DNA from 3 places in the Sporosarcina sp. P3 genome. Region 2 is predicted to be linked to each of the others. Evidence: riboswitches for the same ligand, from Rfam matches in the RefSeq annotation. Region 2 holds a riboswitch; each other region holds the start of a gene.
What was found. Region 2 has a riboswitch for thiamine pyrophosphate ahead of CSV61_RS14175 (ECF transporter S component). Riboswitches for the same ligand answer to the same signal wherever they lie in the genome.
Positions count from the first base shown of each region.

Region 1 (4,906 bases), on a different contig from region 2:
TTCTCTGGATTTGTTTTATTTTGCTATTTGTTGTACCGATCGTTTAAGGGGAAATAAAAGTGCACTTGTGTCAGTAATCTACGTAGGTTACTGACACAAGTGTTTTTTATTCTAATGAGGAATGAATGTTTAGTTCGCAATCAGCAAGGGAAATTACATAGGTGAGACGAGTAGAAGACACGTCCTGCCAATTCGTGTTTTATTCGATAGAAGAGTTTACTTTTAAAAAAGGAGTAAGATAAAAATGGAACAACTAAAAGTACAATCCATGCGATTGAATGATGGAACGAGCCTGCCATCCATTGGTTTTGGCACAGTGAAAGTAAAAGGTGCGCAAGGTGTAGTCAGTACATTAACGGCAATCGAAGCGGGATATAGATTGATTGATACATCCACGAATTATAATAATGAAGGAATGGTAGGGGAAGCAGTTCGTCGGTCATCTGTGCCTAGAGAAGAACTGATGATCAGCTCCAAACTTCCTGGTGCTTCACATGATTACGAAAGAGCGATTCTAATGATTCAAGAATCCTTATACCGGATCGGCATCGATTACTTTGATAAATACTTGATCCATTGGCCACTTCCAAAACAAGATCAATACGTAGAAGCATGGAAAGCGTTAGTCGACGCACAGAAATTCGGACTAATTAAGACAATCGGTGTATCTAATTTCTTACCGGAACATCTTGACCGTATCATTGAAGAAACAGGTGTGACGCCCGCTACTAATCAAATTGAACGTCATCCGTATTTTAACAATAACGACGTAGTGGAATACAATAAGAGTCTCGGCATCGTAACAGAAGCTTGGAGTCCTTTAGGTCGTGAATTAAATGACGTATTAGAAAATGAAACAATTGTTTCGATTGCTAAAAAATATAACAAGGAACCAGCACAAATTATTATTCGTTGGAATCTACAGAATGATATTCTAACGGTCGTAAAATCATCAAACTATGACCATCAAACAGCCAACCTGGATGTATTGGACTTTGAATTGACTGCAGAAGATATGAAGCAGATTGATTCGTTGGATCAAGGCGAAGCGGGAAGAGTCGAAGGGCAGCACCCGAATGAATACGAAGAGTTTGATTAATTGTTTTACAGTAATGGAATAAATTTATAGATTTATACTTTCAAAACCTATTATTTATATAAAATTGACCCACCTCAGTCCACATTTTTAAATGAGATAAGGTGGGTCATTTTTATTGTGTCGACATGAAAGCAAGCTTTAATAGCACAACAGGTACAAGAGATTGTGTTATGAATAACGTGAATTGAAACCTATAGTAAGTCGCACTCCCGATGAGTTTTTTAGAAAGCGAGACATGTATTAATAATGGACACTCTCGATCTTCAAGCATTTCATACATTTCCTATACGTTACGGTTTCTGTATAGTCGTGAATGCACTGTTTTTGCAAGAGAGCCAACTGTTCTTCTAACTGATGAAGACTTCGGCGTTTTACAGAGATCTGATGAATTAACTGTTCAGTTGTCATAACTCCATTCACTCCTCATTATAGATAGATTTCAGCACCGGATTTTTTAAATTCTTCAGCCTTCTCCTTCATGCCTTTTTCCAGTGCTAACTTCTCTTCTAAACTGTTTTCATCTGCATATTTTCTAATGTCGTGTGAAATTCGCATACTGCAAAACTTGGGTCCACACATCGAACAGAAGTGAGCGATTTTTGCTCCTTCAGCCGGTAACGTTTCATCATGATATTCCATCGCGCGTTCAGGATCCAAACTTAAATTAAATTGATCTCTCCAACGGAATTCGAAACGGGCTTTTGATAAAGCGTCATCGCGTTTTTGTGCATTCGGATGGCCTTTTGCTAAATCAGCTGCATGGGCTGCGATTTTATACGTTATGACGCCTTCACGTACATCATCTTTATTCGGTAAACCGAGATGTTCTTTAGGCGTTACATAGCATAACATGGCCGTCCCGAACCAACCGATCATAGCCGCACCAATAGCGGATGTGATGTGATCGTAGGCAGGAGCAATATCTGTCGTCAAAGGACCGAGTGTATAGAAAGGTGCTTCTTGGCATATCTCCATTTGCTTATCAACGTTTTGCTTAATTAAATGCATAGGCACATGTCCTGGACCTTCTACCATGACTTGCACATCATGGGTCCAAGCAATTCTTGTAAGTTCTCCAAGTGTTTCAAGTTCAGCGAATTGTGCCTCGTCATTGGCATCAGCAATGGAGCCGGGACGTAATCCATCTCCTAATGAAAAGGCAATATCGTACTGTTTCATAATTTCACATATATCTTCAAAGTGTGTGTACAGAAAGCTTTCTTTATGATGCAACATACACCACTGGGCCATAATAGAACCACCTCGTGAGACAATTCCAGTCACGCGATGAATGGTCATGGGAATATAACGGAGCAGAACACCCGCATGGATTGTAAAGTAGCTGACACCTTGCTCTGCCTGCTCGATCAATGTGTCGCGGAATACTTCCCATGAGAGGTCCTCGACTTTGCCATTTACTTTTTCCAACGCTTGGTATAATGGAACCGTACCCACTGGAACAGGGGAGTTGCGAATGATCCATTCACGTGTTGTGTGAATGTTCTTTCCGGTTGATAAATCCATGATGTTGTCTGCGCCCCAACGTGTAGCCCATGTCATCTTTTCTACCTCTTCAGCAATGGATGAGGAGACAGCAGAATTTCCGATATTCGCATTAATTTTCACATGGAATTTACCTCCGATAATCATCGGTTCCGCTTCTGGATGGTTAATGTTAGACGGGATAATTGCCCGTCCTCTCGCTACTTCATCCCGTACAAGTTCAGGCGTCACATTTTCACGGATGGCAATAAACTCCATTTCAGGTGTAATAATACCTTTGCGCGCATAATGCATTTGCGTAACATTCATGCCTTTTTTTGCTCGTAATGGTTTTCGTTTCAACAATGGAAATTCTGCATCTTTTTGCATGTGTTCCATTGAACGATAGCCATTATCCTGTGGCTTCACTTGTCTGCCGTCATATTCTTCTACATCATTTCGTTCCACTATCCAGTTCTTTTTGATCATTGGAAGTCCTTTTTTAATATCTACTTGATAACCTGCTTCCGTATATTTCCCGCTTGTATCATAAACACGGAAAGGTTCATTCGCTATTTCGCCTTGATCAGTTAGAGTCGGTGATAGCTCAATTTCGCGCATCGGTACGAGTATGTCTGGACGACTTCCTTGTACGTAAACCTTTCTACTGGCCGGAAAACATTCATGGATCTGGATTTCTTCTTTCTTCTCTTGCATGTTGTCATCGTCTCCTTTTGAGGGGTGACATGACTCGGTTCAAGGAAAGGGAATCGGCAACAAAAAAGACCAGTTCCATAAATAGGACCTGGTCTTCAAAACGCAAAAATACGCGTCGCTGATAAAATGAAAACTTCCCTACGCTGGTACGAGCCAGATCAGGTCCAAAGAGTCCGGAATGCGTGTACTATCATTCCATCTCAGTCCAATTACGTTGGACACCCCTAGTTATAGTATTTAATTGTGTGAACAGGGATAGTCTATCATATCTTATCTAACTTTTAAAGAGTTTTTATACTTATAAATTCCATAGATACCGTTATTTACATGATACCCATGTTATTTAAGGAAGTAGAAATGTAAGATCAGGAAGATCTGGTTTGTAGAACTGGTTCAATGCACAGGCTATTTTAATAAAATCTTTTTACTACCACTTAAAAGAGCAAGTAGAGTTGGGAAGTAGATTCATGTGCATGACTTGTAGGATGCATAAGTAGTGATGACGTGAGATAATCAAAATGAAAAAATAATAGAAGGGAGGATTCCTGGTGAAGAGTGTACATCGTATAAAATATGAGTGACTGGACAGGATGATTGCAATGGAGATGTAGAGTCAAATACATATTGTAATATTCATCATTGTGCTTGTCATGAAGTGCATCAAGTATGCAGGATTTGAACCAATTATTTTATGCTAGACATGACCTACTTACATACAGCTAATTAATCATTTTATTCCTATGGAGGAGGTAACAACTACATGATCTATGTTTTACTCATTATTGGATTTGTATTATTGATCAAGGGAGCCGACTTTTTTGTAGATGGTTCTTCCAATATCGCAAGGCTGCTGCAAATCCCACCTATTTTAATCGGGCTCACGATTGTAGCACTCGGAACGAGCTCACCCGAAGCAACGGTCAGTATTATAGCCGCATTAGGCGGAAATGCGGACGTTTCTGTCGGGAACGTAGTGGGAAGTAATATATTTAATATTACTATGGTTGTCGGCATAGCGGCATTTTTGTTCCCGTTGAAGGTACAAAGCGAAACGATCCGTAAAGAGATTCCATTCACATTATTAGCAAGTATAGTGATGTTAGTATTGATGAGTGATATGGCACTGCAAGGCTTCAGCAGCAATGTAATCACGCGTAGTGATGGAATGATTTTCTTAATATTCCTTTCGATCTTTATGTATTATGTGATTGAACTTGGCCTCAGAAGCCGTCAAAATGCCACGCTTACACAAGCGACAGGGAACGTGAAGTGGGGGAAGAATATACTCATTACTCTAGTCGGATTGGCTGCGATTATATTCGGAGGAGATTTAGTTGTCGATAATGCTACGAAAATCGCTTATTCTCTTGGCATGAGTGAAACGTTGGTCGGTCTGACAATCATCGCAATCGGTACTTCTCTACCCGAATTGGTTACGTCGATTTCAGCTGCTTTGAAAAAGGAAAGTGAAATCGCTTTAGGAAACATTGTCGGGAGCAATATTTTTAACATCCTATTTGTTCTCGGCGCTTCCTCTGTCATTACGCCCATTGCAGTGAACGATAAAGTATTTATCGATGTGATTATTATGATTGCATTGACGTTCAT
Region 1 covers NZ_PDZE01000001.1:355,047-359,952, reverse strand. The annotation lists gene CSV61_RS01780 (DUF1361 domain-containing protein) at 1-57, shown strand, start outside; gene CSV61_RS01775 (aldo/keto reductase) at 245-1,099, shown strand; gene thiC (phosphomethylpyrimidine synthase ThiC) at 1,526-3,298, opposite strand; TPP riboswitch at 3,417-3,534, opposite strand; gene CSV61_RS01765 (calcium/sodium antiporter) at 4,059-4,906, shown strand, end outside.
Region 1: another riboswitch for thiamine pyrophosphate. It lies ahead of thiC (phosphomethylpyrimidine synthase ThiC); the one in region 2 lies ahead of CSV61_RS14175 (ECF transporter S component).

Region 2 (4,906 bases):
AATTTTAACGCGGGATTGACTCGGAATAACCAGGTCTTGCGTTTAGGTGTGAACCAATTGAACATTCTTCGCACCTCCTGCTTCATTAGCTGTATGCAATACGCCATCTATTACAGTCCAAACGGCTGTGGCGAAGCTCTTTACAATTTCCGTGTCGTGCGTAATCATCAAAATGGTCATACCTTCAGTGCGCAACTGTTCTAGCTTCTCAAGAATGGCGAATGTGTTTCGCGCATCTTGACCGAAAGTAGGCTCATCAAGCAACAAGATATCTGTATCAGGAGTAAGCGCAGTTGCTACACTCAGACGCCGCTTTTGACCCGTCGATAGCTGATAAGGATGACGGGAAACAGAATCAGGCAAGTTAAATAATTGTATCAATTCCATCGCATAACGATCGGCATCTGCTTTTGGCATACCGTGCAAAGATACGGTTAACTCTTCCTTAATTGAGTTCGTCACAAATTGTAGTTCAGGGTTTTGAAAGACGAGTGACATACCTTTCGGGAGTTGGCGCTTCTTCTTTTTCCACACAATGGGTACGTCGTTTACTTCGTAGATACCGTCAGTCCGAAGTAATTGCATGAGTGATAAGAGCAATGTACTTTTACCAGAGCCATTTTCTCCGACAATCGTAATCCAGTCACCAGCCTGTACGGTCGCCTGTTTGACAGAAATTTTCTTCACTCGACCACGATAGCCGTGAAAGTCTTGAATCTGAAGTTTCTCTTGATATGCAACTGCTTGACGATTTCTCAACATCGATTGAAATGTTTCGGACATTTTATATTCTTCCCATACACCGGGGTACCAAATGCCGTAACGTTCCAGTTCTTCCTGGAAGTTTGCGAAGATCTCTTTAGGTGAACCGTCTGCGATCATGTCACCGTGATCATTAAACAGCACAACGCGATCTACCCAGTCCGCAATCAAATCAATTTTATGCTCCACGATGATTACGGTTTTATCGGCAGTAGCTTCTTTAATAGAAGTCCAAATTTGTTGCGTGCCTTCCGGATCTAGTAATGCAGATGGTTCATCTAGAAATAACACGTCAGGTTCTAGTAATAAAACAGAAGCCAATGCTAACCGCTGCTTCATACCTTGAGACAGTTCATTGATAGACGTATGGGGGTCTTTTACATGCAAGTCTACACGGTTCAATACTTCTTCAATAAGAGGTGCCATTTCTTCACGCGGCACATGAAGATTTTCTAACACGAATGCGAGTTCTTCATCTACATAGGTCATGCAGAACTGTGTATCCGGGTCTTGGAAAACAAACCCCCATGAGTCAGGTAACTGAATCTCTTTTGCTTTCATTGGCAGTTCGATAGAATTTGGTATAATCCCGCTCAATACTTGGAGTAAAGTAGATTTCCCACAACCGCTAGGACCCAGCATGAGAACTTTTTCACCAGGCTGAACAGAGAAGGAGAAATCTTTAAAAAGCAAAGCATCTTCTCCTGGAAACTTTAGCCGTAAATCGGTAACGCCGATGTTATTCATAGTTGGATCATTCCTCCGCGTTTACTGATCAAGCAACGTATATTCTTTCTTATCAACAGGTCGAATTAACGACGTCACGCCTGTTGCTTCTAGCGCTCTTACAATAAGTACAGCGAAAATACCCGTAAAGATGAATGCGCTGATTGCACGTAATCCATATTTCACAATGAGTGCCCATGTTTCGAGTGCAGCATACCCATAAATTAAATCAAGACCAAAACTTGCAAGGCATGAAGCAATTCCAGCTAGCCCAGCAATTAAAATGGAATAGCGTTTATAACGAAATGCGGCGAATAGTAATTCTGCAGCCAGTCCTTGTACGAATCCGTACATTAATACTTCAATACCATGACCAGCAAATGCAGACAATGAAGCCCCTGCAAGACTTGCGATGAGTGCAGTACCAGGCTTCCGCAATAATAAAAAGGCGAACGGCCCTACCATGAACCACATACCGTAAAGCAATTGACGCGCGACAGGCATGATCGGTTTTATGACAGTATATAAATCATCCCAAAACTTCATCAACACTCCAAAGACCACGCCAATCATGATGGTGATCAATAAATCGGTAAACTTTAACTTCTTCAAATTCTTCCACTCCCTCTTATTTTACTATACGAAAAAGCCGTCTGAAGAGCAGACGGCCGAGGAAGGAAAGAGATTCCTGTATAAATTCCATCGATCACGCTCTCTACGCTGGCATTACCCAGATCAGATTAACGGTCAGCAGTGGATCGATCTGCTATCTCAGCCTGATTCTCTCAAGCACCCGTACGGACAATTATGTAAGCAGTCCTATTATACAGCACTCCAATTTGTCTGGCAACCACTTCAAAAAGTAGATGGCGTGCTAATGACAATGCGAGTTAATTTCGTTACAGTTTGTTGAAATCCTGATATACTAATAGGATATAAATTGATCCTAATCGCGTGCAATATACGAATTTAAATAGAGTTAAAGGAGTTTTTACATGACGAAACATATAGCGTTCATTGACGTAGAAACTACAGGTATGAGAGCAGAGGCAAGCGATGTAATTGAATTTGGTGTCATGCTTGGCGAATATGATAATAACCGGATCGTTCGGGTGTCCGATGAGTATTGTGAGTTTCAAGAGCCGTTCTATTCTATAACGCCGATGATCACAAAACTAACTGGCATCACCGATCAGATGGTAAGGGGAAAGTCGCTCGACATGGACAGAATTCTATCCATACTTGATCGGGCAGACGGAATTGTGGCGCATAATGCTTCATTTGACAGAGGCTTTGTCAGTAGACTATTACCGGAAACTCTCGACATGGACTGGTATTGTTCTGTCAGACAAATTAAATGGAAAAATTATGGCTTTGAGAATGGTAAGCTTCAACAATTACTAAGAGCGCATCGGATTCAAGTACAGAACGCACACAGGGCACTTGATGATGCGAAAAACTTAGCATTGCTACTGAACTCATCGAATCCGAACCTTGAGGATGATACGTTTATATCCTACCTGTTGAATAAAGCACCAATGAAAAAACCATCTAGATCTAGATTTTAATTACAAAGTGAGGGATACCAGGATAGTAATATACCTGGGTATCCTTTTTGTGTGGAGAAAATTTCATTTACACGACCATAAGTATGGAATGTGCATAGTTTTTCCACATGTATCAGCTATACTACCCTTGATGACAATAGATAAAGGGGATATTTAGATGAGTAGAAAAAAGCAAGTTGTTATATTCTCATTGTGTGCATTATTGATCAGTGGATGCAGTAGTGATGTGCAATCGAATGAACAGAGTAATGAACATATGATGAACCAGACTAGCAATGAACAGCATTCTATGATGGATGGTTCGACAATGGGTAATGGACATATGAGCCATGATAATGTAGTAAGATTAAAAGATTCGACTGGTGAGAATGAAATAAACATCCCACCCTTATTAACTAGTGAAACGACAGTAGGTACCGAATATACTGTTAAGGCACAAAAGGGAAGCGTGAATATACTTGATAATGTGACTACAGAAACTTTAGGATATAACGGAGATTTATTAGGACCTGTTCTACAATTTACAAAAGGTGAAACTGTAAAAATAAATACGATAAATGAATTAGATGAAGAAACAACATTTCATTGGCATGGTTTAGAAGTGTCTGGCGAAGCAGATGGCGGACCACATAAAACACTCAGTCCAGGTGAAGAAGAGACAATAGAATTTGAAGTCACACAAGAGGCGGCTACTTTATGGTTTCATCCCCATCCAGAGGGCAAGACATCTGAACAAGTATATAAAGGCTTAGCAGGACTGATTTATATTGAAGATTCTAATTCAGCCGAGTTAGAAATTCCTAAACAATATGGAGAGAATGACATTCCTTTAGTTTTCCAAGACCGGATTTTCGATGACCAACATCAATTAGATTATAAAGCTGTGATGAATGAGGATGGGACGATAGGTGATACATTATTAGTTAACGGCACAGTAAATCCCGTATTAAAAGTAGGGAAAGAACAAGTGCGTCTTCGCTTGCTGAACGGATCGAATGCGAGGAACTTCACATTCAAGCTAAATACGGGTGAATCGTTTGTTCAAATCGCGACAGATGGCGGCTTTTTGAATGAACCCGTCACATTGAACGAAGTTACCTTGACACCAGCAGAACGAGCAGAAATTATCATTGATTTTTCACAGCTCAATTCGCTAAATGATTTATCATTAATTAATGAAGATGGATCCATCCTTCTACCGTTTGAAGTATTAGATCAAGAGGTAGCGAGTACACAAGCAGTGAAACAGTTGAATGAGTTTTCTGTGACAGATGAAGAAAAAGCTATGCCGGTCACAAAAAACATTGAACTGTTTGGCATGATGGATCATGTGACAATCAATGGAAAGAAATTCGATCCTCAAAGAATTGATTTCACACAAGAGCAAGGTGTCACTGAGGTGTGGGAAATCTACAATAAGAAAGATATGATGGGTGGTATGATTCATCCATTCCATATTCACGGTACACAATTTAAAATACTCTCAAGAGATGGTGTGGAACCAAAGGAAAACGAAAGAGGTTGGAAAGACACTGTTTCTGTTCATCCGGGAGAAAAAGTGAAAATCGCTATACAATTCAAACATAAAGGTGTCTATATGTTCCATTGTCATATTTTAGAACATGAAGACAATGGAATGATGGGACAAATAGAAGTAAAGTAAAAGTAATAGACCGACTTTTCGTTGTTTAATTGATTAATATGCATCCGATGGAAAGCAAAGAGTATTTGGATTACCGTTAGCGGAATATCCTAAATGGGTTGTGGAAAGCGAACTATCTGAAATAAAGTACATGAAGAAAAAGCGTCTGCACAATAGCAGACGCTTTTTCTTTCTATAAGGTAAACTT
Region 2 covers NZ_PDZE01000013.1:60,212-65,117, forward strand. The annotation lists gene CSV61_RS14165 (energy-coupling factor transporter transmembrane component T family protein) at 1-65, opposite strand, end outside; gene CSV61_RS14170 (ABC transporter ATP-binding protein) at 43-1,509, opposite strand; gene CSV61_RS14175 (ECF transporter S component) at 1,531-2,100, opposite strand; TPP riboswitch at 2,184-2,295, opposite strand; gene CSV61_RS14180 (exonuclease domain-containing protein) at 2,484-3,056, shown strand; gene CSV61_RS14185 (multicopper oxidase family protein) at 3,214-4,719, shown strand; gene CSV61_RS14190 (methyl-accepting chemotaxis protein) at 4,892-4,906, opposite strand, start outside.

Region 3 (4,906 bases), on a different contig from region 2:
CGAACTTTCCTCTAGCATGACGGTGTAATTTAGTGGCTCTCGTACAATGGAAGCGATGGCTTTAATTGGAATGCCCTCGTTTGCTTGCGCTAAAATGACATCCGGTTGGTAATACAGTCCAAGAGTCACTTTTCTTGCTGCGGTCAAGTTCATTGGGTCAGTCGGATTGGCAGGAAATTGTATGTCCACTTCCACGTTCTCTTCATTGAAATAGCCTTTTTCCTGGGCTACATAAATATAGCTATGTACTGCATTCGGATACCAGTCGAGCATGATGCTAACTTTTTTCATTTCATTGTTCGGTGTCTCTTCGTCGGCTACGGGAGTCTTATCAGTATTGCACCCAGCTAGCAGTACAAGAAGAAAAGTGATGCTTAGAAACAGACGTTTTTTCATTGATGATTCCTCCATTGTAAAAAGTGTTTTTCCAATACAACGATGAGTAGAAAGAAGATAATGCCAACCGCAGAAAGCAAGACGATCGGTGCGAATACAGCAGCACTGTCAAATTGCGTCATCATTCTTCTGCTAAAATATCCAAGTCCTGCCTGAGCCCCTAGCCATTCCCCAATGGCCGCACCGATCACGCTCAATGTGACCGCTACTTTGAGTCCAGAGAAGAAAGATGGCAAAGCGGAAGGGAGATCTAATTTATAGAAAATGTCTTTTGCGGATGCACCCATTGTTCGCATTAATTCCCGTAAGTTTTTATCTGATGAGCGTAAGCCGTCGAAAACACTAACGGTAATCGGGAAAAATGTGATGAGTACGGTGACTGCGACTTTACTCCAAATGCTGTAGCCGAACCATAAAACGAAAATCGGTGCGAGCGCAATGATGGGGATCGTTTGCGACGCGATTAGGATAGGGTAAAACGCCTGCTCGATAGGTTTCTTACTATACATCGCAATCGCCAGTGTGGATCCGATTAGGATTGAAATCGATAATCCAATGAAAATGGTTAAAGCTGTCGGAGGTAAGTGGTGGATAAATAGCTCCGTTTTCAGCTCCCATAATCGAATTAAAATCGCTGAAGGAGATGGGAAGAGAAAGCTTTTGTCGTAAAGACGAGCGCTAATTTCCCATACACCGAGTAAGATGGCAACGAAAAGTATAGACCAACTGTATGAAGTGATCTTCTTCATAGTCGCGCCCCCGAACGAAGCTCACTAATAAGTTGCTCTTTCAGTTTCAACAGTTCTGGCTGTGCCAAGTCCCGCATAGTGCGTGGTCGGCTAAGAGGCACGATGACTTCGCGAATCGTCTGTACCGGTTTGTCGGCGAGTACAAAAATGCGATCGGACAGAAATAAAGCTTCGTCGATATCATGCGTGATGAACACGATCGTTTTATCGAGCTTTTGCCATTGATCGATCAACCATTCTTGCATGGTTAGCCGTGTGATCGCATCGAGCGCGCTAAATGGCTCGTCCAGTAGTAAAATATTGGAGCCGGTCAAGATCGTTCGTAAAAATGAAACCCGTTGTCGCATCCCGCCTGATAAATTCCCAGGATAAGCGTTTTCTTCGCCTGCGAGTCCGAAGTCAGTGAGGAGTTGAATGATCTGATTGGCAGACGGTTTACCGCCTTGAAGTTCTAACGGTAGTCGGACGTTTTCAAGAATCGTTCGCCAAGGCATCAGCAAGTCTTGCTGCGGCATATAGCCGACTTTGCCTAATCGCTTCGTCGTCACTTCTCCGTTCAATGAAATCTCCCCATTGTCGGGATTCTCAAGACCGGTGACCAGTCGGAATAACGTGCTTTTTCCGTACCCGCTCGGTCCAATGATGCTGACGAATTCGCCTTCATTTACATGCCAGTCGACTTGATCAAAAATCGCAGTTGGTTTCGAAGCATTGGTTGCTTGATAATGAAAAGATACATTTGTGAACTCTAAAACTTTAGTAGTCATATGGTTACCACTTCTCATTTCTTCAAAAAGTATATACAAAAAAACCCCTTCTCTGTTCGAAGCGGTTGCATAGTTCGGCCTAAATCCGTCATATGTCCACTTCCCTCCGCTAGCATTATCTAGAGCAGGTTCAAGGGTTAAGGCGAACGCCTCTCTCAGCAAAAGCACCCCTAGTGTTGTTCCTTCTCTTATCGTTACATAGACTAGTAAAGTAGTCAATGTCAATTTAGTAAATATTCTAAGAGGCTGGGACATAACTATCTCACCCCGTTTCCCTGCACTCCGAGAGGCACGCTTTCCGAGGGGCGTGGCTTGAGCCAAGCGAACAACGTAGGGTTCGCTTTGCCGTATTTCTGTGTACTTTGCAGAAATTAAGGCACCTGTCCAGGGTCTCAGGACGCACGCTGATCCCTCAGGAGTCGGCCTTTCTCCGTTCGGGTACACTCTGTTACTCTAAAAAATATTTTCTGTTCAGTCCCAACCTTATTACGAATCAGCAATCCTGTTGCATTTAATGGATAACCTGTGTAATATAATGACTAACAGACCGAAATGGTATTTCGGTCACTTTTTGAAGGAAGTGTCATAATGGATCGCAGAGAAGAAATTATGTTGGCGGCTGAAAAATCATTTTCGATGTTCGGATATAAAGCAACTACGATGGATCAAGTAGCGAAGATTGCGAACGTGGGTAAGGGCACAATCTATACATTTTTCTCGAATAAAGAAGAGTTATTTCATTCGATTGTTTGGAAAATGGTTGAAGAAATGAAAGACCTCTCTGAGCGCACAGCTAAGGAAGGTGCGTCTTTTCAAGAGAATGCCCATGCGCGCATTATGCAACTGCTGAAATTTCGCGAAACACATCAGTTATTCATTAAATTGATTGAAGAGGAAAAAGAATTGCGTACACCTGCCGTGGGAGATGTGTTAACTACTATAGAGAAGGAAATAGTGAAATTCATTGCTGGGAAAATTGAGCGAGGCGTCGCAAAAGGTGAACTAAAGCCGTGTAACAGCGAGCTGATTGCGTATCTTTTATTCAAATCTTATGTAGCGCTAGTTAATGATTGGTCAAAAACGCATGATGAACAATTGACAGAAGAGCAAATCACGGACGTTTTGAACGATACGATCTTCTCCAGTTTGTTAGTGTGATGTGCGGATGATGGAATATAGAGTGAGGGTTTATGTGAAATGAATAAAATTTGGTTTATAGTCAGACGGGATCTTCGGAATATTTTCAAAAATAAAGCAGCAATCATTGTCATTGCGGCCATTGCGTTTCTTCCTTCCCTTTATGCTTGGATGAACATCCTCGCTTCGTGGGACCCATATTCCAATACGAAAGGCGTAGAAGTCGCGATCGTCAGTGAAGATGTAGGGGCGAAGATCGAAGACAAAGAATTCAATGTCGGAGATGAAGTGATTGTCTCGCTGACCACTAACGATGATCTCGGCTGGCAGTTCGTAACGAAAGATGAAGCGTTGACAGGCGTGAAGCACGGAGATTATTATGCTGCAATCATCATTCCGAAAGACTTCTCGGAGAATTTAAGCAGTGTCGTCACCGACGATATGAAGAAGCCAACATTGGATTATTATATCAATGAAAAAATCAATGCAATTTCCCCGAAAGTAGCGGGTAAAGGCGCTTCTGCGATAGTAGAAAATATCGATAAAACATTCGTCGAACAAGCGAATGAAGCGGTCATCAAAGTATTCAATAATCTAGGTGTAGAACTGGAAGACAATCGTGGGAATATCGAAAAGCTACGTGATTTAATTTATCAATTAGAATATGACATTCCAGATATTTATTCGAAACTACAGATGATCGATAAAGGTTTGGATTTTGCAGATACTTCTATTGATCGCGTAGATGTCGTGCTAGATGACGTCAATGTAGTGCATGCCAATGCAAAAAAGCTAAACGCACGGTTGATTAGTAAGTTACAGGAAAATGAAAAGACCGTAGATCACACATTGCGTGTCATTACGTCTAACTTGGAGAGTGCACAAACAGCATTCCGTAAAGTACCTGATTTGACAAGTGAGCTGTCAGGTAAAGGGGAAGACGTTGATCGTATTGTCGGTTCGCTACGTGATAAACAAGGCAAATTAGAAGATACGAATGCACGACTAGATGATATTTACGATTATTTGAAAAAACAGGATCAGAATCTAAAAGACTCAACAAATATTAAAGACTTGCAAAGTTCCTTACATGATAGTGCTACAGATTTGAATCGTTTGAAAAAGAATTTGGAAACGATCATTTCCGACTTGCAGAGCGGTAAGAATCCAGCAACTGATTTGATAACGCAAACACAAGCGTTGTCCGATAAACTCGCTGAAGATATGGAGAAAATCAAAGGCAATTACGAAAATATATTATCTCCGCAAACTGAAAAGCTTATGAAGCAGTTGAATGAACTTTCTACGAATATCACCAGCTTATTGGATCGCGGGACAGAAGTGAATAGCGGTGCGCAGGAAGTCGTTCAAGGTTTGATCGATAAGCGTGAATCTATTGATTTCAGTCAATATCAAGAACAACTCGACAGTATGTCCACCGCGATGGAAAGTCAGATTGGAAAACTGGATTCGGTCATTTCTGTTTTAGAAGCCGCAAGTAAAGTGACAGGCAGTGACAAAATAATCGGTTTGCAACAGAGGTTCGTCGCGTTACGCGATCAGTTATCCACGACTAAACAAGCGATTGATAAAGTGCAAGCCGCTATTAGTAAAGGAGAGAAGCCGAGCCTTGAGTTGTTGAATCAACTTTCAGGACAGCTACAGGCAAGTCAGCAAAAGATTGTCGATGCACGAAATCAATTTGATGCCAATAGCCAAAAAGCCATTGCAGATGCGATTCAACAATTACAAACTTTTGATGAAGGATTGCGCGACCGGTTCAATGAACTTCAAGCATCGAAGACGGAAATTGATGAAAAGCTTGCAGGGTTGCTAGAGACAGCAGAAGATCCTAAC
Region 3 covers NZ_PDZE01000004.1:297,107-302,012, reverse strand. The annotation lists gene CSV61_RS07500 (ABC transporter substrate-binding protein) at 1-396, opposite strand, end outside; gene CSV61_RS07495 (ABC transporter permease) at 393-1,145, opposite strand; gene CSV61_RS07490 (ABC transporter ATP-binding protein) at 1,142-1,912, opposite strand; TPP riboswitch at 1,997-2,094, opposite strand; gene CSV61_RS07485 (TetR/AcrR family transcriptional regulator) at 2,501-3,070, shown strand; gene CSV61_RS07480 (YhgE/Pip domain-containing protein) at 3,110-4,906, shown strand, end outside.
Region 3: another riboswitch for thiamine pyrophosphate. It lies ahead of CSV61_RS07490 (ABC transporter ATP-binding protein); the one in region 2 lies ahead of CSV61_RS14175 (ECF transporter S component).